2 linked regions of the Thiohalobacter thiocyanaticus genome follow. The protein of the gene in region 1 interacts with the protein of each later gene in a pairwise test. Links are inferred from orthologs where the notes say so. Each region holds a gene or a part of one and is shown in the gene's direction. Other genes may lie near its edges. The genes, in order: CFK21_RS01040 and hypB.

The links.
Region 2: the proteins of CFK21_RS01040 (region 1) and hypB interact in binary tests that used the Escherichia coli proteins (3 or more experiments, as listed by UniProt). The link is inferred for Thiohalobacter thiocyanaticus from one-to-one orthologs.

The regions. Positions count from the first base shown.
Region 1 is NZ_AP018052.1:224,373-237,106, reverse strand. What follows is about bases 8,810-11,664. They hold CFK21_RS01040 (FKBP-type peptidyl-prolyl cis-trans isomerase), read left to right. Parts: upstream 8,810-9,924; coding sequence 9,925-10,404; downstream 10,405-11,664. Other genes in these bases: CFK21_RS01035 (thioredoxin family protein), read right to left, coding at 10,439-11,664; CFK21_RS01045 (transglutaminase TgpA family protein), read left to right, coding at 8,810-9,795. Also shown: CFK21_RS01080 (ParA family protein), read right to left, coding at 1-681; 16S rRNA (guanine(527)-N(7))-methyltransferase RsmG, read right to left, coding at 842-1,519; tRNA uridine-5-carboxymethylaminomethyl(34) synthesis enzyme MnmG, read right to left, coding at 1,533-3,428; CFK21_RS01065 (GlxA family transcriptional regulator), read right to left, coding at 3,511-4,545; CFK21_RS01060 (homocysteine S-methyltransferase family protein), read left to right, coding at 4,685-5,623; CFK21_RS01055 (AAA family ATPase), read left to right, coding at 5,698-6,609; CFK21_RS01050 (DUF58 domain-containing protein), read left to right, coding at 6,833-7,801; more of CFK21_RS01045, read left to right, coding at 7,801-8,809; more of CFK21_RS01035, read right to left, coding at 11,665-12,031; CFK21_RS01030 (cytochrome b), read right to left, coding at 12,078-12,599. UniProt on the Escherichia coli protein: Folding helper with both chaperone and peptidyl-prolyl cis-trans isomerase (PPIase) activities. Chaperone activity prevents aggregation of unfolded or partially folded proteins and promotes their correct folding.
Region 2 is NZ_AP018052.1:2,401,898-2,408,407, forward strand. Bases 3,778-6,510 are described here. They hold hypB (hydrogenase nickel incorporation protein HypB), read left to right. Parts: upstream 3,778-4,595; coding sequence 4,596-5,426; downstream 5,427-6,510. Other genes in these bases: CFK21_RS11175 (HypC/HybG/HupF family hydrogenase formation chaperone), read left to right, coding at 3,964-4,209; CFK21_RS11180 (hydrogenase maturation nickel metallochaperone HypA/HybF), read left to right, coding at 4,202-4,573; hypD (hydrogenase formation protein HypD), read left to right, coding at 5,437-6,510. Also shown: CFK21_RS11150 ((Fe-S)-binding protein), read right to left, coding at 1-472; CFK21_RS11155 (hypothetical protein), read right to left, coding at 469-1,119; CFK21_RS11160 (hydrogenase small subunit), read right to left, coding at 1,403-2,497; CFK21_RS11165 (hydrogenase expression/formation C-terminal domain-containing protein), read right to left, coding at 2,494-2,877; CFK21_RS11170 (HyaD/HybD family hydrogenase maturation endopeptidase), read right to left, coding at 2,913-3,395. UniProt on the Escherichia coli protein: Involved in the maturation of [NiFe] hydrogenases. Required for nickel insertion into the metal center of the hydrogenase. Exhibits a low intrinsic GTPase activity, which is essential for nickel insertion.

The DNA.
Region 1 (12,734 bases):
CATGCCATGGCTCGGCGCCTCGGCCAGGCGCACGTTGCGCGGGACGATGGTGCGGTAGACCTTGTCGCCGAAGTGCTCGATCAGCTGTTCGGCCACCTGATTGGCCAGGTTGTTGCGGGCATCGAACATGGTGCGCAGCAGCCCCTCGATCTCCAGATCCGGGTTCACCGCACCGCGCACCTGCTCGATGGTGTCCATCAGGGCCGACAGCCCCTCCAGGGCGTAGTACTCGCACTGGATGGGAATGAAGACAGCGTCCGCCGCCACCAGGGCATTAATGGTGAGCATGTTCAGCGACGGCGGACAGTCGATGAGAATGAAATCGTAGCGCTCGCGCAGCGGGCGCAGCGCCTCGCGCAGCCGCGACTGGCGGTCCTCGGCGTTGAGCAGTTCCACCTCGGCCGCGGTCAGGTCGCTGTTGCCCGGCATGACGTCGAAGCCGGCGGCCTCCGAACTCATTACTGCCTGGGCCGCATCCAGCTCGCCCAACAGCACATCGCAGCTGCTGTACTCGACCTCGTGCTTGTCCACACCGCTGCCCATGGTGGCATTGCCCTGTGGATCGAGGTCGATGAGCAGCACCCGGCGGCGGGTCAGCGCCAGCGCGGCGGCCAGATTGACGCAGGTGGTGGTCTTGCCCACGCCGCCTTTCTGGTTGGTGATGGCCAGGGTTCGTGTCATGCAAAGGCTCTAGGTTACCTAATCAATTGTTATGTGTCTGTGGCTTGCTATGGATAAGACCGTAGGTCGGGTTAGCGACAGCGTAACCCGACACCCGCGCCGGCATTGTTGGGTTACGGCGCTGCGCGCCTAACCCAACCTACTCTCACACGAAATACGCTCAGCCGGTCTGAATCTCGACGATGTGGCGTTCGGCATCCAGGCCCGGCACCTGCAGCCGGTGCACCGCCTTGACGATGCCCGGATCCGGCAGCGACTCGATCTCGGTCACCGGGTAGACCCCCTTCATGGCCAGCAGTACCCCATCCGGCTTGCAGTGCGGGGCGCCCTGGTCGTACATGTCCTGCACCGAGGAGAAGGCCCGGCTGATCACGGTATCGAATTTTTCCGCGTGCGGATAGTCCTCGATCCGCACATGCTCGACCTGGACGTTGCCCAGTTCCAGTTCGGCCACCACCTGGCGCACGAAGCGCAGCTTCTTGTTGCTGGAATCCAGCACCACCACATCCCACTCCGGCCGCGCCAGGGCCAGCACCAGGCCGGGCAGGCCGGCGCCGGTGCCGATGTCCAGGATACGCGGACCGCGCACATAGGGCAGGGCGGCCAGACTGTCGAGGATGTGGCGGGTCACCATGTCCTGCGGCTTGCGCACCGAGGTCAGGTTGTAGACCCGGTTCCATTTGGTCAGCAGGTTGACGAAATCGCGCAGGTCCTGCTGCACGGCCTCGTCCAGCGCCAGGCCCAGGGCCAGGATGCCGTCGGCCAGCTGCTGGTCGATGGCGGGCGGCGGCCGGTTGCCGTGCGACTTGTTGTGCTTGATGCGTCTCGCGAATGCCACGTGGGTTCCTCTGTCAGGCGCTGCGGCGTGCCGGCTGCCGGGCGGCCTTTTTCAGGTGCACCAGCAGCAGGGAAATGGCCGCCGGCGTCACCCCCGGGATGCGCGCGGCCTGGCCGACGGTCTGGGGCCGGTGGCTGCGCAGCTTCTCACGCACCTCGGCCGACAGACCGGCGACGGCATCATAATCCAGGGTCTCCGCCAGGGGCTGGTCCTCATGGCGACGCTGGCGTTCGATCTCGGCCTGCTGGCGTTCGATATAGCCGGCGTACTTGGCCTGGATCTCGACCTGCTCGGCAACACCGGCCTGCGGGTGGGCGGGGCCGACACCCTCCAGGGCGGTGACCTTATTATAGGTAAGGTCCGGGCGGCGCAGCAGTTCGAGGGCGCGGTATTCGCGGCTCAGGGGTGTGGCATGGTCGGTCTCGAGTTGGCGGGCCGCCGCGCTCCCGGGCCGCACCCAGGTATCCTGCAGCCGCCGGGTCTCGGCCTCGATCGCCTCGCGCCTGGCGCTGAAGGCCTGCCAGCGGGCCTCGTCGACCAGACCCAGCTCGCGCCCGACCGGGGTCAGACGCAGGTCGGCATTGTCCTCGCGCAGCAACAGCCGGTACTCGGCCCGGCTGGTGAACATGCGGTAGGGCTCGCTGGTGCCGCGGGTGATCAGATCGTCAATCAGCACGCCCAGGTAGGCCTGGTCGCGCCGCGGCCACCAGGGCGCGCGGTCCTGCACCCGCAGGGCCGCGTTCAGGCCGGCCAGCAGGCCCTGGGCGGCAGCCTCCTCGTAGCCGGTGGTACCGTTGATCTGGCCGGCGAAGTACAGCCCCTCGATCACCTTCGTCTCCAGGCTGTAGCGCAGGTCACGCGGGTCGAAGTAATCGTACTCGATGGCATAGCCGGGGCGGGTGATGTGGGCCCGCTCACAGCCGGGGATGGAACGCACCAGCGCCTGCTGCACGTCGAAGGGCAGGCTGGTGGAAATGCCGTTGGGGTAGACCTCATGGGTGTCCAGCCCCTCGGGTTCGATGAAGATCTGATGCGAATCCTTATCGGCGAAGCGCACCACCTTGTCCTCGATGGAGGGGCAGTAGCGCGGCCCCACGCCCTCGATCACGCCGCTGTACAGGGGCGAGCGGGGAAGGCCCGCGCGGATGATGTCATGGGTGTGCGCGGTGGTGCGGGTGATGAAGCAGTCCACCTGGCGCGGATGCATGTCGGAGTTGCCGAGATAGGAGAACACCGGCCGCGGCTCGTCGCCGGGCTGGGCCTGCATGACGCTGAAATCCAGGCTGCGGCCGTCCAGGCGCGGCGGGGTGCCGGTCTTGAGCCGCTCAACCCGCAGCGGCAGTTCGCGCAGCCGCGCAGCCAGGGCGTTGGCGGGCGGGTCCCCGGCGCGGCCGCCGGCGTAATTCTGCTCGCCGATGTGGATGCGCCCGCCCAGGAAGGTGCCCACGGTCAGCACCACGCAGGGGGCGGCGAATCTGAGTCCCATGCCGGTCACCACCCCGGTGACGCGCCCGCCCGCGACCATCAGGTCTTCCACCGACTGCTGGAAGAGATGGAGATTGGGCGTGTTCTCCAGCACCGAACGCACCGCCTGTTTATACAGGCTGCGGTCGGCCTGGGCGCGGGTGGCACGCACCGCCGGGCCCTTGCTGGCATTGAGGGTGCGGAACTGGATGCCGGCGCGATCGGCGGCCCGGGCCATCAGACCGCCCAGGGCGTCGATCTCGCGTACCAGGTGGCCCTTGCCGATACCGCCGATGGCCGGGTTACAGCTCATCTGGCCCAGGGTCTCGATGTTGTGGGTCAGCAGCAGGGTGCGCACGCCGGCGCGCGCCGCGGCCAGGGCGGCCTCGGTACCGGCATGGCCACCGCCGACGACGATGACATCGAACTGATCCTGAACCTGCATGGCTGACAACAAGAAAAAGGGAGACAGAGCCGGTCATTCTATGCAGCCCCGGCGGTTTTCGCCAGTTTTCCCACCCGGCGGCTCAGGCCATGCCGGCGGCTGCGAGCGTCTGGCGCAGCGCCCCGAAGCGGCGCCGGTACTGGCCCGGGGTCAGGCCCACCTGGCGCCGGAACAGGCGGCTGAAATAGCCGGCGTCCTCATAGCCCGCCTCGTTGGCGACGGCCTCGATGGGGTTATCCGTGGTCTCCAGCATCTGCTTGGCCTCTTCCAGGCGCAGGGCCTGGACGTACTCCAGCGGCGCCATGCCGGTGGCCTGGCGGAAGCGACGCTTGAAGGTGCGCTCGGCCAGTCCGGACAGCCCGACCATGGCGCTGACCGGGTTCGGCTCAACGTAATGCTCGGCGATCCAGACCTGGCAGCGTGCGATCACCGCATCCTCGACCTGACGGGTGCTGGCCAGGCGGGCGAAGGGCTGCTGGCCGACCTGGTGCCAGTCGATGAGATTGACCCGCGCCACCTGCATGGCCGCCTCCAAACCCACACTCCGTGCAATCAGGTACAGCGCCAGATCCATCCAGGAAGTTCCGCCGCCGGCCATGACCAGGCGCTGGCCGGCCCCGCTGGCCACCAGGGCGCGGCGCGGCTGGACCCGCACCCGGGGGAAACGCTCCGCCAGCGCCTCGCACCAGGCCCAGTGGGTGGTCGCCTCGCAGCCGTCCAGCAGCCCCGCCTCGGCCAGCAGCATCGCCCCCGAGCAGGCCGTGGCCAGCAGGGCGCCATCCGCGTAACGGGCGCCGAGCCAGGCGATCTCCGGGGCATAGCGCCCGGCCAGGGGGGCATCCGGCGGCAGGCTGACCTCCGGCACACACACAATGTCGGCCGGCGGACAGTCGTCAAGGCGGCACTCGGGAAACAGGCGGGCGCCGTTGCAGATCTCCAGCGCCCCGGTCTCGCGCGCCACCAGCCAGGGACGCATCAGTTCGGGACCGGGCCGGCCCTCGGTCACCACAGGCCAGTCACGGCCGGCGCTGCGGAACAGGTCGAGCATCCCGTAAACCACCGAGGCGGTGGTTTCCGGATACACCAGAATGGCAATGCTGACGGGGGATTCGCTCATGGCCGTTTTGTCCGGTTCCTTGCCCGACCGGCTTTAGTGGCCGGGGCTCGACAGGCCTATGTTAGTGGCCCGGCATAGAAGGAGTGTACACCACCCGGCGGGCCGGCAATGGCGCCGGGCCTGAAGAGGAGAGAGGACCATGAGCCTGTATCGTGAACAACTGCCCCAACTCGGCGACCGCCTGTTCCTGACCGACGGCGGTCTGGAAACCACCCTGGTCTTTCATCAGGGCCGTGACCTGCCGTGTTTCGCCGCCTTCACCCTGCTCGACACCGCCGACGGGGTTGACCTGCTGCGCGACTACTACCTGCGCTATCTGGATATCGCCCGCGCACGCGGCCTCGGCTTCATACTGGAATCGCCGACCTGGCGCGCCAATTCCGACTGGGGGGCGCAGCTGGGCTATGACGCCGCCGCCCTCGATGCAGTCAACCGCCGGGCCGTGGCCTTGCTGGCCGAACTGCGCACCCGGCATGAATCGCCCGTGGCCCCGCTGGTGATCAGTGGCAACCTGGGCCCGCGCCGCGACGGCTATCGCGCCGACATCCGCATGCGTGCTGAGACCGCGCGTGATTATCACCGGGCGCAGATCGAGAGCTTCGCCGCCACCGAGGCCGACATGGTTTCCGTGCTAACACTGAACTATGCCGAAGAAGCCATCGGCATCGTCCAGGCCGCGCGCGACTGCGCCATGCCGATAGCGGTATCCTTCACTGTGGAAACCGACGGCCGGCTGCCCTCGGGCGAGCCGCTGGGTGAGGCGATCGAACGCACCGATGCCGCCACCGACCGTCATGCCGCCTATTTCATGCTCAACTGCGCCCATCCCGATCACTTTGCTCATCTGCTGCACACCGACGCCGGCTGGCGCGCGCGCCTGCGCGGGCTGCGCGCCAACGCCTCGCGCCTGAGCCACGCCGAGCTCGACGCCTGCACCGAACTGGATGCCGGCGATCCGATTGAACTCGGCGTCCAGTACCGCGGCCTGCGCCGGCAGCTGCCGTGGCTGAACGTGCTCGGCGGCTGCTGCGGCACCGACCACCGTCACGTGGAGGCCATCTGCAGCGCCTGTGCCTGAAGCCCCGTGCCGCTGGGGACCGGGAATCCGACCGGCCGTTTGACCGGCCGGCCGGAGTTGGCGATCATCGCCTCATGCATCCCTTCATCGCGCCGGTCTTCTCGGCCCTCAACGGCATCATCCTCGGCAAGGAACAGTCGCTGCGCCTGGCGCTGGCCTGTCTGCTGGCGCGCGGCCACCTGCTGGTCGAGGATCTGCCGGGTGTGGGCAAGACCACACTGGCCCACGCCCTGGCGGCGGTGCTGGGCCTGGACTATCAGCGCATCCAGTTCACCAGCGACCTGCTGCCGGCGGACATCCTCGGGATTTCCGTCTTCGATCGTGAGAGCGGGCAGTTCCGCTTCCATCCCGGCCCGGTGTTCGCCCAGCTGGTGCTGGCCGACGAGATCAATCGCGCCACGCCCAAGACCCAGAGCGCACTGCTGGAGGCGATGGAGGAGGGCCAGGTGACCCTGGAGGGCGCGACCCGCGCCCTGCCCGAGCCCTTCTTCGTCATCGCCACCCAGAACCCGACCTATCAGATCGGCACCTTCCCGCTGCCCGAGTCCCAGCTGGACCGCTTCCTGATGCGGCTGCACCTGGGCTACCCGGATGCGGCCGCCGAGCGTGAACTGCTGGCCGGGGTCTCCCGCCGGGAACTGATACGCGATCAGGCCCCGCTGCTCAGCCCGGAACAACTGGCCGAACTGCAGGCCGCGGTCGCCCGCATCCATGCCAGTCCGGCCCTGCTGGACTACATCCAGGCCCTGCTCGCCACCAGCCGCGACAGCGGCCACTACCGCAGCGGACTGTCGCCGCGCGCCGGCCTGGCCCTGCTGCAGGGGGCCCGCGCCTGGGCCCTGATCGACGGGCGCGACCATGTCCTGCCCGACGACATCCAGGCCGTGCTGGCGGCCGTGGTCGGGCATCGCCTGCAACCGCGGGATGCCGACGGGCTGGCGCCGGAGACCCTGCTGGAGCCATTGCTGGCGGTGGAAATTCCCTGAATATCAATATTTATATTTATATAAATTATTGGAGTCTATTCTTAAATAGAACTTAATACCCTGAAAACATTCAAAATCAAATGGCTTTCTTTACCTGGCCGTCATTGCGGGGAACGAAGTGACGTGGCAATCTCCAACTGGCTGATTCCCGGGTAAGAGGCTGCCGCGGCGCCGCGCGCCTCGCCATGACGCCTGTCCACGCGCATCCCTGACCTGCCGACCCATGCCCCCGACCCAGCGCCAGTCCGTCCTTCCCACCGCCGAACGTCTGTTGCGCCGGCAGCCGCCCGTACTGGCGGGCAGCGAGACGCTGGCCCTGGATCGGCGCAACATCTTCATCCTGCCCACCGCCACCGGTCTGGGCTTCGTCCTGCTGCTGCTGCTGCTGCTGCTCGGCGCCATCAACTACAACAACAACCTGGTCTTTGCCCTGACCTTCCTGCTGGCCGGGGTCGGGGTGATGGCCATGCTGCAGACCTGGCGCAACCTGGCCGGGGTCCGGCTGGAACTGGCCACGGCCGCACCGGTCCAGTGCGGCCGGCCGGCACGCTTCACCCTCACCGCCCGGGCCGATGGGATGCGCACCGGCCTGGCCCTGGATAGCGACGGGACCGCGCCGGTCTGGTTCGACATCCCCGCCGAGGCCCCGGCCCGCGTACATCTGGACCTGCCGACCCGCCGCCGCGGCTGGCTCCGCCCCGGTCGCATCCGGCTCTTCACCCGCTACCCGCTGGGCCTGTTCCACTGCTGGACCCATGTCAGTCTCAGTGCCCGCACCTGGGTCTGGCCGGCCCCGGCCGACACCGGCGGCGCTCCGCCCCAGGCCGGCCGCCGGCCCAGCGAGGACGGCACCCAGGGCCGGGGTCAGGACGATTTCCGCGGCTTCCGGACCTACCATCCCGGGGACTCGCTGCGGCTGGTGGACTGGAAGGCCTACGCCCGCGAACAGGGCCTGCAGATCAAGGAGTTCGGGGGCGACCGTAGTGTCGACTACTGGCTCGACTTCAACGCCCTGGCCGAGCACGATACCGAAGCCCGGCTGCGTCGGCTCGTCCGCTGGGTGCTGGAGCTGGACCGGGACCAGCAGCGCTATGGCCTGCGCCTGCCCGGCATGGAGATCACGCTCGGGCGCGGACCGGACCAGCGTGAACGCTGCCTGCAGGCGCTGGCCCTGTTCGGGGTGAGCGACTGATGGCCGCGCGGCGGCCCGCTGACTGGCAGCCCCCGCGCGGTCTGCTGCTGGCCCTGGCCGCCAGCCTGATCCTGGCCGGGCTGCCGCAGCTGCTGCGCCAGCCCGGCGTGCTGACCCTGCTGTGGCTGATCCTGCTGGGCTGGCGGCTGGCGCTGGCCTGGCAGGGCCGGCCGTCGCCCTCGACCTGGCTGCGCCTGCTGCTCACCGCCGCCGGCGTCGGCCTGATCCTGATCGAATACGGTGCCTTCTTCGGCCGCGAGCCCGGCAGTGCCCTGCTGGTGTTCCTGTCCATCATGAAGTTCGTCGAACTGCGTCGACCGCGCGATGCCCAGCTGCTGATCTTTCTGGGCTATTTCATGCTCGGGGTGGCCTTTCTATTCAGTCAGTCGCTATGGCTGGGCGCCTGGCTGGTGCTCGCGGTCTGGGCCCTGACCTCCGTCTGGGTCGCGCTCAGCGATCCCCGTCAGCCGCTGCCCGCCCGCCGTCACGCCCGTCTGGCCGGGCGGCTGCTGCTGGGCGCCGTGCCGCTGCTGCTGCTGCTGTTTCTCCTGTTTCCGCGCATTCCCGGCCCGTTGTGGAGCCTGCCCGGGGATGCCCACAGCGGTGTGACCGGCCTGAGCGATGCCATGGAACCGGGTCGCATCAGCGAACTGGCCGGTTCCGAGGCGGTGGCCTTCCGGGTACAGTTCGACGGTCCGCCGCCGCCGCCCGCTCAGCGTTACTGGCGCGGTCCGGTGCTGGCGCTCACGGATGGACGCCGCTGGGAGACGCAGCCGGTCCGGGCCGGGCAGCGTCTGCCCAGCAACGTCCAGGCCGGCCGGCTACTGGAACCCCGGGGCGAGCCGGTGCGCCAGACCCTGACCCTGGAGCCGCACAATCAGGTCCATCTGCTCGCCCTGGACCGCCCGGGCAGCGTGCCGGAAGGCGCCTGGCTGACTCCCGACCTGCAACTCATCAGCGAGACCCGGGTGCGACTGCGCCAGCGCTACGAGGTGGTGTCCTACCCGCAGGTCCGGGTCGCCGCCAGCGCACCCGGCCGGCGCGACATTACCCGCGGCTACCCGGCCGATCTGGATCCCCGGGTGCTGGCCCTGGCCCGCGGCTGGCGGGCGGCGGCCGATTCGCCGCAGGCCATCATCGACCAGGCCCTGCGCCACTTCAACCAGGAGCATTTCATCTACACCCTGACCCCGCCGCGGCTGGGTGCCAACCCGGTCGGCGAGTTCCTGTTCGAGACCCGGCGCGGTTTCTGCGAGCATTATGCCGCCGCCTTCACGCTGCTGATGCGCGCGGCCGGGCTGCCGGCCCGGGTGGTGACCGGCTACCTGGGCGGGGAATACAACGCCGCGGGGGACTACCTGGTCGTGCGGCAGTCGGATGCCCATGCCTGGGCCGAGGTGTGGCTGCCGGAGGGAGGCTGGGTCCGGGTCGACCCCACCACCGCCATCGCCCCGGAGCGCATCGAAAGCCGGATCGAGGTCGGCGCCAGTCGCGACTCCGGCGCAGTGCGCTTCTGGACCGACGGCACCCGGGGCTGGCAGCGGACACTGCAGGAGATGCGCCAGAGTTGGGACGCGCTCAATCACCGCTGGAACCAGTGGGTGCTGGACTACGGACCTGAGCGCCAGCGGGATTTTCTCTCCGGCCTGGGCCTGCCCGACGTAAGCTGGCGCGGGCTCGGTCTGACCCTGCTGCTGCTGCTGATCCCGGTGCTGGCGCTGCTTGCCTGGTGGATGCTGCGTCCGCGCGAGACGGCCCGCGACCCCGCCGTGCGTCTCTACCGCGCCTTCTGCCGCCGGCTGGCGCGCCACGGTATCCGCCCCGAGCCCGGCGAGACCCCGCGTCAGCTGCTCGCTCGTATCCGCCGGACCCGGCCCGCCCTGGCCCCGGCCGCCGGGCGCGTGATCCAGCGCTACCAGGTGCTGCGTTATCGCCGCCAGCCGCCGCGCGATGCGCTCGAGGCCCTGCGCCGGGCGGTGCGCGCCTTTCGCTAGGGCGGCTGCCAGGCCCTTGCTCCGCGCCTGCGCTGCTGCCGGAAACCCGGCGCAGCCTATCGAAAGCGATGCGGATGGGCTAACATGGGGGGATTGAAACGAACTGCCCGCAGGGTAAAGGAAAGCAGCATGCCAGTCGCACAGAACAAGGTCGTCTCCATCCACTACACACTGAAGGACCCCGAGGGCCAGATCCTGGACCAGTCCAGTGACCAGCCCCTGGCCTACCTGCACGGCGCGAGCAACATCATCCCGGGTCTGGAAACCGCCCTCGAGGGCAAGGATGTGGGCGAGAAGATGACCGTGACCGTCGAACCCGAGCAGGGCTACGGCATGAGCGATGAGGCCCTGATCCAGGAAGTGCCGCGCGACGCCTTCCAGGGGGTCGAGGACATCCAGCCCGGCATGCGCTTCCAGGCCGATTCTCCCAACGGCCCGATGGTCGTCACCGTGGTCAAGGCCGACGACAGCACGGTTACCGTCGACGGCAATCACCCGCTGGCCGGCATGACCCTGACCTTCGATGTCGAGATCGCCGACGTGCGCGATGCCAGCGAGGAAGAACTCTCCCACGGCCACGTGCACGGCCCGGGCGGGCACGAGCATTAATACCGTCTGCTGATGACCGCCCCGCCCGGGGCGGTTACGGCCTTTCCTGTCTCCCCATCCGGCGCTGCGCCAATACGCCCAGCGCCATGTCATCCGGATCACCGCCGCTGACCAGCTGCAGTTGCTTCAGCGCCGCTCTCAGCCACAACTCCCGCCGTTCGGGCGACAATACCGCATCAGGGACGACCGCAGGATCCGCCGGTGCAACCAGCATCCAGGCCAGCGCGGCATGGGTGCGGGACTCGGTCCAGGGTTGCAGACCCGGGTCCAGGCGTTCGGCAAAGCCGCCGAGCGAAGCGTCGTAATATGCCGCGATGTGCGCCAGCAGCTGCGCCCCCCGTGCCTTTGCCTGCGCATCGCCGGTTGCGGCGTAATACAACCACCAGGCCGCTGCGGGCCAGACCTGGGCCGGCAGGTAATGGGCCAGCTGCGGCGCGCCGCCATCGGGGCGATAGTGGTAATAGCCGCCGTCGGGGTGACGCAGGCGGGCATCCAGCCCGGCGAGCGCCCGGCCGGCCCAGCGCAGATAGCCGGGTTCGTCCAGGGCCCGGGCGGCGCGGATCAGCGCAATGATGGCCTGGCCGCTGACATCGGCGTACTGAACCCGCTCGACCGGGGGCGGTATCAGTTCGGCCCGCACGCGCGCCGGCGCGGCATAATATTCCGGATCCGAGGCCTGACTGCCCGGAAAGCTTCCGTGTGATTCATTCCAGAGGACGGTGCGCAGATAGTTCAGCGATTCTCGCACCACGCGCGCATCGCGTTCGCGGCCCAGTTCATGATAGGACTCGGCGAACAGCCAGATGAGCTTGGCATTGAGGCCCAGCACCTTGGAGGTTTCTGTCCGATCCGCCGGCTCGGGCTGCTCGGAATCGTGAAAGAAGAAGAAGCCGCCGTCGACCGGGTCAAACAGTTCCTCGCGCAGCACATCCAGCATGCCCGGGATGCGTTCGGCCCAGGCGGGCTCGTGCAGCAACAGCAGATAGGTCAGTGGCTGCGGCCGTTTGCTCAGGGCGCCGATGATCGAGGCCCCGCTCAGGCGCTGCTGCGTCGGGTCATAGGTCTCATCCAGAAAGGCCAGAAACGCCTCCGGATCACCCTCGAGCAGGCTTTCCAGGCCGGCCGGGACGGCAGCGGCAGTGATGAGCTGTTGTGCCGTTTCCTGCAACAGCTGCTGCAGGTCCACGGCGCTCACATGTCCGGTGAAGCGGGCCAGCGGCTGGCCCGCCGCGTCCATCAGCACCGTGTAGGGAACGCCGCGGCCGCCCAGGCGGGTGAACAGGTCACGGCGCTGATCCAGATTCACCAGCACCGGCACATAGCGCGCCTCGATGGCAGCCACGGTAGCGGGATGCTCCAGCGTCTGCTCCTGATACTGCCGGCACCAGGTGCACCACTGGCCGTGGAAGTAGACAAACAGCCCCTTGTTCGTCCGCTGCGCCCGGGCACGGGCCTGCGTCCCCCAGGGTTGCCAGTCGATGGCCGAACCGCGCGGATAGTCGTGCACCGCGGCTACGGAGGACAGGGCGGAGGCACCCGTATCGTCCTGATCCGGCAGCGCGAGCAACGTCCCGCTGGCCATAGTGGCCAGCAGCAGGGTCAGGCATATGCCGCGATGAAGTCGCATGTCCCGAGTCTAGACGCCTGCCGTGCCTTTGTCGGAACCGGAACAATCACAGCATGCGTTGCAATACATCGTCCTTCCGGGCGAAATGGTGCAGCAGCGCCATGCCAATATGCCCAACGATCAGCACCAGCAGCGTCCAGGCGATCGGTGAATGCAGGCTGCCGAGGCTGGCCATCCAGGGGATTTCATCGCCCTTGGCCGCCAGCTGGATACCAAAGACCTTCCAGCCATAGCCGTTGCCCAGCATGGTCAGGATGCCGGTAACAGGCATCAGCAGCATAGCGGCATACAACAGGCCATGGCCCGCCTTGACCAGAAACGCCACGGCCGGATCCTGTGCGGGGCGATTGTGCTTCTGGTTCATCGCCCAGCCGATCCGCAGCAGCACCAGCAGCAGCAGCAGTGATCCAATGGATACATGCCAGGGTACAAGAGTCTGCCCGACCCAGTGCTCGCCATCATCGATACGATCGAAGACTTTCAACAGCTGCCATCCAATCAGAAAGGCCATGCCCCAGTGAAAAAGCCGGGTGACAGTGCCATATCGCGTCTCTGAATCCTTGTTCATCTGCTTCTCCTGCTCTCCAAAAAGGGTCCTCAAAAGGGGTCGGTGACAAATGAGAATCATTTGTCACCGACCCCTTTTGAGGATCACCGGCCTCTTTGGTTCCCTTTCGGTCACGCGGAAAACCGTTTACGATAC
Region 2 (6,510 bases), 2.2 Mb from region 1 along the record:
GCGCCTTGAGGGTATCGATGGTCACCCCCATGGGACTGCCGATCTCGATGGCGCGGGTGGTGGCCATCTTCAACCCTTCCGGGGCATGACCGGAAGCGGCCATGGCCTCGCGCGACTTGCGGATCATGTAGGTGATGTCATTGCCGACCGGACACACGGCGGTGCAGCGCCCGCACAGGGTGCAGCCGTCGTAGATGAGCGTCTCCCACTCGGCCAGTTCCTCGTCGGTGATCTTCTTCTCCAGACCCAGCTTCGACAGCAACCGGCCCCAGAAGGTGAAGTTCTGCTTCCAGGCGCGGCGCAGCGGTTCGGTCTTGTAGATGGGCGTGTACTTCGGATCACCGGTCTCGGTGTAGAACAGGCAGGCATGGGCACACATGCCGCAGTGCACGCAGCTGTTGAAATAGGAGGCAATGGGCCCGTCGATCTGGTTGACGAAGGCGTTGAGACCGCGTTCGAGCGAGGGACTCATAGCTGGACTCCCTTGCGACCCATGGCCGCACCGTTGTAGTAGCGCGACACCGCGAAGGTGAAGGCGTGCATCAGCTTGGTGAAGGGAAACACCACCATCAGGATCTCCACGCTCAGGATATGCAGCGCCAGCATGGTGGTGTAGGGCACCACGTCCATGTGCATGGCCATGTAGCCGGTCACTACCGGCAGGGTGGTAACGACCCAGGCGATGTAGTCCTGAGATGTGGACAGGAAGCGGCGCACCGGGTCGACCAGCCGGTGCACCAGCAGCGCCACCAGCGCGGCGATGGTGAGAATGGACAGAAAATCGATCACTGGCGACGGCAGCCCGGCCCAGCCGAAACCCAGCACGTCCTTGAAGAACTGGATGTGGGGGATGAAAAACAGCAGTACCAGCAGGAAGCCGATGTGGAACACATAGCCGGCGATCAACACCAGCGGCGAGTTCTTCATCAGGCCCTCGCTCGGCAGGGAGCGCCGCCACACGGCACGCCAACCGGCCCGCGAGGCGCTGGCGCGCGGTCTGGACAGATCCGGCTTGCGCCCGATCAGCCACATTTCGATGAAGCGCATGAAGATCCCGACCAGGAATATCACAGTTGCATATTCCAGGCCCGGACCCCTTACCCAGTTGAGAAATTCCATATCGGTCTCCCCAGACCTGCCCTGCTACTCAATCAGCTCGTTTACTTGCCACGGAAACACATGGTATGGAACCGAAAATATTCATCCAATGGTTTGAATGGCTCTCGCATAACCCGGATACCCGCTTATCCGTCGTTCCCGCGAAGGCGGGAACCCAGTGTCCGGCAGAGCAGATACACACTGGATCCCCGCCTGCGCGGGGGTGACGAGGCTGGGGCAAGAGCCTGTTCACTGAATTGATTGCATTCCGTGTTGTTCCGTGTGCTTCCGTGGCCATGAATATCTAGTCCTTCAGATCATCCACCGTCATCTTCTCCCGGCTGGCGGCCGCCTTATGCTTCTGACTACGCGCATACAGCCCGGCGGCCGCGCCGGCCACAGCGCCGGCGGCGATCGCCCCGCCGGCCAGACCGGACAGGTCGCCGGTGGCCGCGCTCAGCGGTTTGTAGAAGCTGCCGGCATCCCAGAAATCCGGTTCCGAGCAACCGATACAGCCGTGACCGGATTCGATGGGGAAGCTGGTCCCCATGTTCCACTTGGCGGTGGCACAGGCGTTGTGTGTGGTCGGGCCCTTGCAGCCCAGTTCGTACAGGCACCAGCCCTTGCGCGCGCCCTCGTCGTCGAAGGTCTTGGCGAACTTGCCGGCGTCGTAGAAGGGCCGGCGGTAACAGCGATCATGGATGGAGTCGCCGAAGAAGGCCTTGGGCCGGCCCAGATCGTCGAGTTCGGGCACGCTGCCGAAAGTGAGGTAGTGCGCCAGCACGCCGGTGATGACCACCGGGATGGGCGGGCAGCCGGAGACGTTGATCAGCGGCTTGCTGGCGATGCTGCCGTCGGCCATCAGGGCGGCGACGCTCTTCGCCCCGGTGGGATTGGGATCGGCCTTGGGGATACCGCCGAAGGCGGCGCAGGAACCGATGGCCACCACGGCCGCGGCATCCTTGACCGTATGCGCCAGCATGTCCAGGTTGGTCATGCCCGCGATGGTGGAGTAGACACCGCCGTCAGCAACCGGAATGGAACCGTCGACCAGTACCAGATAACCGCCCTCCTCCATGGCCTGTTCGCGCGCCAGTTCGGCGGCTTCGCCGGCGGCGGCCTGCAGGGTGTGGTGATAGTCCAGCGAAATCAGGTCGAAGATCAGGTTCTCCACCGTCGGCGAGTGCGAGCGGGTCAGCGACTCGGTGCAGCCGGTGCACTCCTGGAACGACAGCCAGATCACCGAGGGGCGGGTGCGTTTGCCCAGGGCCTCGGCGATGGCCGGCGCCATGGTCGGCGGCAACGCCATCATGGAGGCGGTGGCCGCACAGAACTTGAGAAAGGCGCGGCGGCTGATGCCCTGTCGGGCCAGCTGCTGGGCAAGCGTCGGTCGTGTCATGCGGATTCTCCTGTGGGCAGCGCCTCGTGCAGGCGCTGCAGCCCTTCATGGATGTCTTCCTGCTGGGAACGGATAATCTCGGGACAGGCGGTGACTTCGACCTGCTGGGTCATGATTTCCCCGTCGCGGTTGCGATGCACCACCCACCAGATCCCCGGATAGGCTGTCTCGTGGATGGCCGTGGGGCCGAGGGAGTCGAGTTCGATACGCACCTCACCCACCCCCAGCCATTCACGCAGCAGTTCGTGCTCGGCCACCGGCATCGGCAGGCTGCGCAGGTCGATGACATGGGTCTCGCCGGTCCGGCGGAATATCTCCAGCCTTTCGGCCAGTTCCATCAACAGGGCCTGTACCGCCGGCGTGATGTCCGTGTCCGACACGACCTCATCCGCAACAGTGACGACCGGGATATCGTTCAGGCCGCCCACTGACGCCACCGTTGAATGAGCGAATGGATGGCCTCGCAGGCCGGCTCGATGGCCGCCTGCACCGCTTCGGTGGGCATATCGCCCCAGTCGACCTGCTCCGGCTGGATGGCGACCAGGGCGCGGCGCTGTGGCAGTGAATCGGTCAGGCGGGCGATGGCCAGCAGGTCGAGCAGACTGACCTCATGCACGCTGCGCTTGCGGTTGCTGCCGATGAATTCGTCCATGCCTTCGTTCTCGTAGACCTGAACGGTACCGGGCGCGGCATTGAGTTCGGCGGCATCGACAACGATAAGCCGATTGGTGGATTCGATGGCTTCGGCCAGGGTGAAGCTCAGGGTGCCGCCGTCCATGCAGGTCACGTTCCCGTCGAGCAGGGCAGCTTCTTCCAGCCGTTTTACGACATGGACGCCGACCCCTTCATCGCTGAGCAGGGTATTGCCGAGTCCAAGTACAAGGCAGTTGTTATTCATTCTTGAGCGTGTCTTTGTATGGACGCTTCCATGGACCCTATTATTGCCCCTGTGCGCCACAGGTCAACAGGTAATGGATTGACGCATATCAAGCGCCCTGCGGACAGGATATAGCAGAATGTGAAATACCTGTCTATCGGCCACTGCGCAGGTAATCCAGCAATGCCTGCTGCTCTTCCAGCGACAGCCGGAAACGGTGTTTGCGCAGCGCGGGCGCGGCCAGTTCGGCCTGCAGCCGGGCCGGCTCCATATCAGCAAAAACTGATATGGATCGATGGCAGGACTGGCAATTCTGCTCATACAGTGCCCTGCCCGTTTCGGTTGCCGTCCCGGACGAGCAGGCACTGACGCCCGCACCCAGCATCAGCAGTCCCAGCCACGCCCGCGCGGCAGAGCCTGCCGTCGCCACTCGCCTGTCGTGCATACCGCTGCCACTCCCTTATCGAAGTTATGGACTGAGTATGACAGCCATATGACGCGGCGCAAGGCGGTGCCTTGCATGCATGAACCAATCGTAGGACTATACTGGGAAACACCGGCCCAAACGCCCGATCACGGAGGCCCGCCCATGTGCCTGGGCATACCCATGCAGGTTCTCAATGTCGACGGTTTCGTCGCCCAGTGCGAGGCCAAGGGGGTACAGCGCGATGTCAGCCTGTTCCTGCTTCAGGATGAACCTCTGGCCCCGGGCGATTTCGTGATGGTGCACGTCGGCTACGCCATCCAGAAGATGAGCGCACAGGAGGCGCGTTCGGCCTGGGAACTCTACGATGAGATGCTGGGGCAACTGGAAGGCGGCGGCGTCGATGCATGAGCTGTCCGTGTGCCAGGGCATGCTGCGCCAGGTCAGCGACCTGGCCCGCCGTCACCGCGCCGAGAGGGTCTCGCGCATCGTGGTACGCATCGGCCCGCTTGCCGGGGTGGAACCCGAACTGCTGCGCCAGGCCTTTCCCATTGCCAGCGCCGGCACCCTGGCCGCGAGTGCCGATCTGGTCGTGGAGACGGACGCCCTGCGCGTGCACTGCAACGAATGCGGCACCGAATCCGAGGTCCGACCCAACCGGCTGCTGTGCAACCAATGCGGCTCCTGGCAGACCCGGCTCATCAGCGGGGACGAATTGCTGCTGGCCAGCGTGGAGTTCATCATGCCCGAAACCGAATCCGCTTATCTGAACTGAACGCATAACGGGAACTTACACCATGTGTGACACCTGCGGCTGCAACCTCACTCCCGGCAACCGTCACCTGCTGGAAATCGACGGCAAGCTCAGATTCACCCGTCAGGGACACGAAAGCGTGGAGGTACTGCAGGGCCTGCTGTCGGAAAACGACCGCCAGGCCGCCCACAACCGCGAACACTTCGACCGCCACGGCGTGCTGGCGGTCAATCTGATGTCCTCACCCGGCTCGGGCAAAACGGCGCTGCTGGAGGCGACCATCGATGCGCTGGGCAATGAACTGCGGATCGGCGTCATCGAGGGCGACCTGGAAACCGAGAACGACGCCGAGCGCATCCGCGCCCGCGGCGTGCCGGCCTTCCAGATCGCCACCGGCACCGCCTGCCACCTGGATGCCCACATGGTGCATGACGCCCTGCATCATCTGGACCTCGACGACCTGGACATCCTGTTCATCGAGAACGTCGGCAACCTGGTCTGTCCGGCCAGCTTCGATCTGGGTCATCATCGCAACGTCACCCTGCTGTCGGTGACCGAGGGCGACGACAAACCGGCCAAGTATCCGGTGATGTTCCGCGCCGCTGACCTGATGCTGCTGACCAAGGCCGACCTGCTGGCGGTGCTGGACGATTTCGACCCCGACCGCGCCACCCGCTGCCTGCGTGAACTGGCCAATCCCGCGCCCGTGTTCAATCTTTCGGCCCGCAAGGGGCAGGGTCTGGACGCCTGGCTGGACTGGCTGCGCGCCGAGGTCGACGCCCAGCGCGAACGCCGCGCGCGCAGCGAAACCCTGCGCCCGGCGATTCAGCCCGAGGGCGCGGCTTTGCACAGCGGCCCGCGCCCACACCCCTGAGGCCATCACCATGAGCGACTCCGCCGCCCGCCGCTGGCTGCAGCGCATCCACGACCTGGCTATCCGCGAGCCGGTGCGCATCATGAACGTCTGCGGCGGCCACGAACGCTCCATCACCCAGGCCGGGCTGCGCGGCGCCCTGCCGGAGAACATCGAACTGATTCCCGGACCGGGCTGTCCGGTGTGCGTATGCCCGGAAGAGGACGTCTATCACGCCATCCAGCTGGCCCTGAACGAGGATGTCATCCTGGTCGCCTTCGGCGACATGCTGCGGGTCCCGGTCAACGCCCCGAAGAAGGACCCGCGCTCGCTGGAACAGGCCCGGGCGGCCGGGGCCGACATCCGCCCCATCGCCTCACCCGCCGAGGCCGTGCGCATCGCCCGTGCCGAGCCTGGAAGGCCGGTGGTCTTCTTCGCCGCCGGTTTCGAGACCACCACCGCGCCGGTGGCCGCCATGCTGGCCGAGGGCGTGCCCGACAACCTGAGCGTACTGCTCTCGGGCCGACTGACCTGGCCGGCGGTGGCCATGCTGCTGGACTCCGAGCAGGCCGGCTTCGACTGCCTGGTCGCCCCCGGCCATGTCAGCACCGTGATGGGTCCGGAGGAATGGGAGTTCGTGGTCCAGCGCCACGGCATTCCGGCCGCCGTGGCCGGTTTCAGCCCGGAGTCGCTGCTGGCGGCCATGTACTCCACCCTGCGCCAGTACCGCGAGGGCCGGCCCTTCCTGGACAACTGCTATCCGGAACTGGTGCGCCCCGGCGGCAATACGGCCGCCCGCCGGCTGCTCGACCAGGTCATGGAGGTGGGTGACGCCAACTGGCGCGGCGTGGGCGTGATTCCGGACTCCGGCTTTCACCTGCGTGCGGCCTATGCTGCCCAGGATGCCCGCCGCCTGTATCCCGCCCAGCAGGACAGCGCGCGCAAGCGCGCCGGCCAGATGCCGCCCGGCTGCGACTGCGCCCGGGTGGTGCTGGGGAAGATCTATCCCAATGAATGCATCCTCTATGGCGCGGCCTGCACCCCGCGCCACCCCATCGGCCCCTGCATGGTCTCCGACGAGGGTGCGTGCCGCATCTGGTGGGCC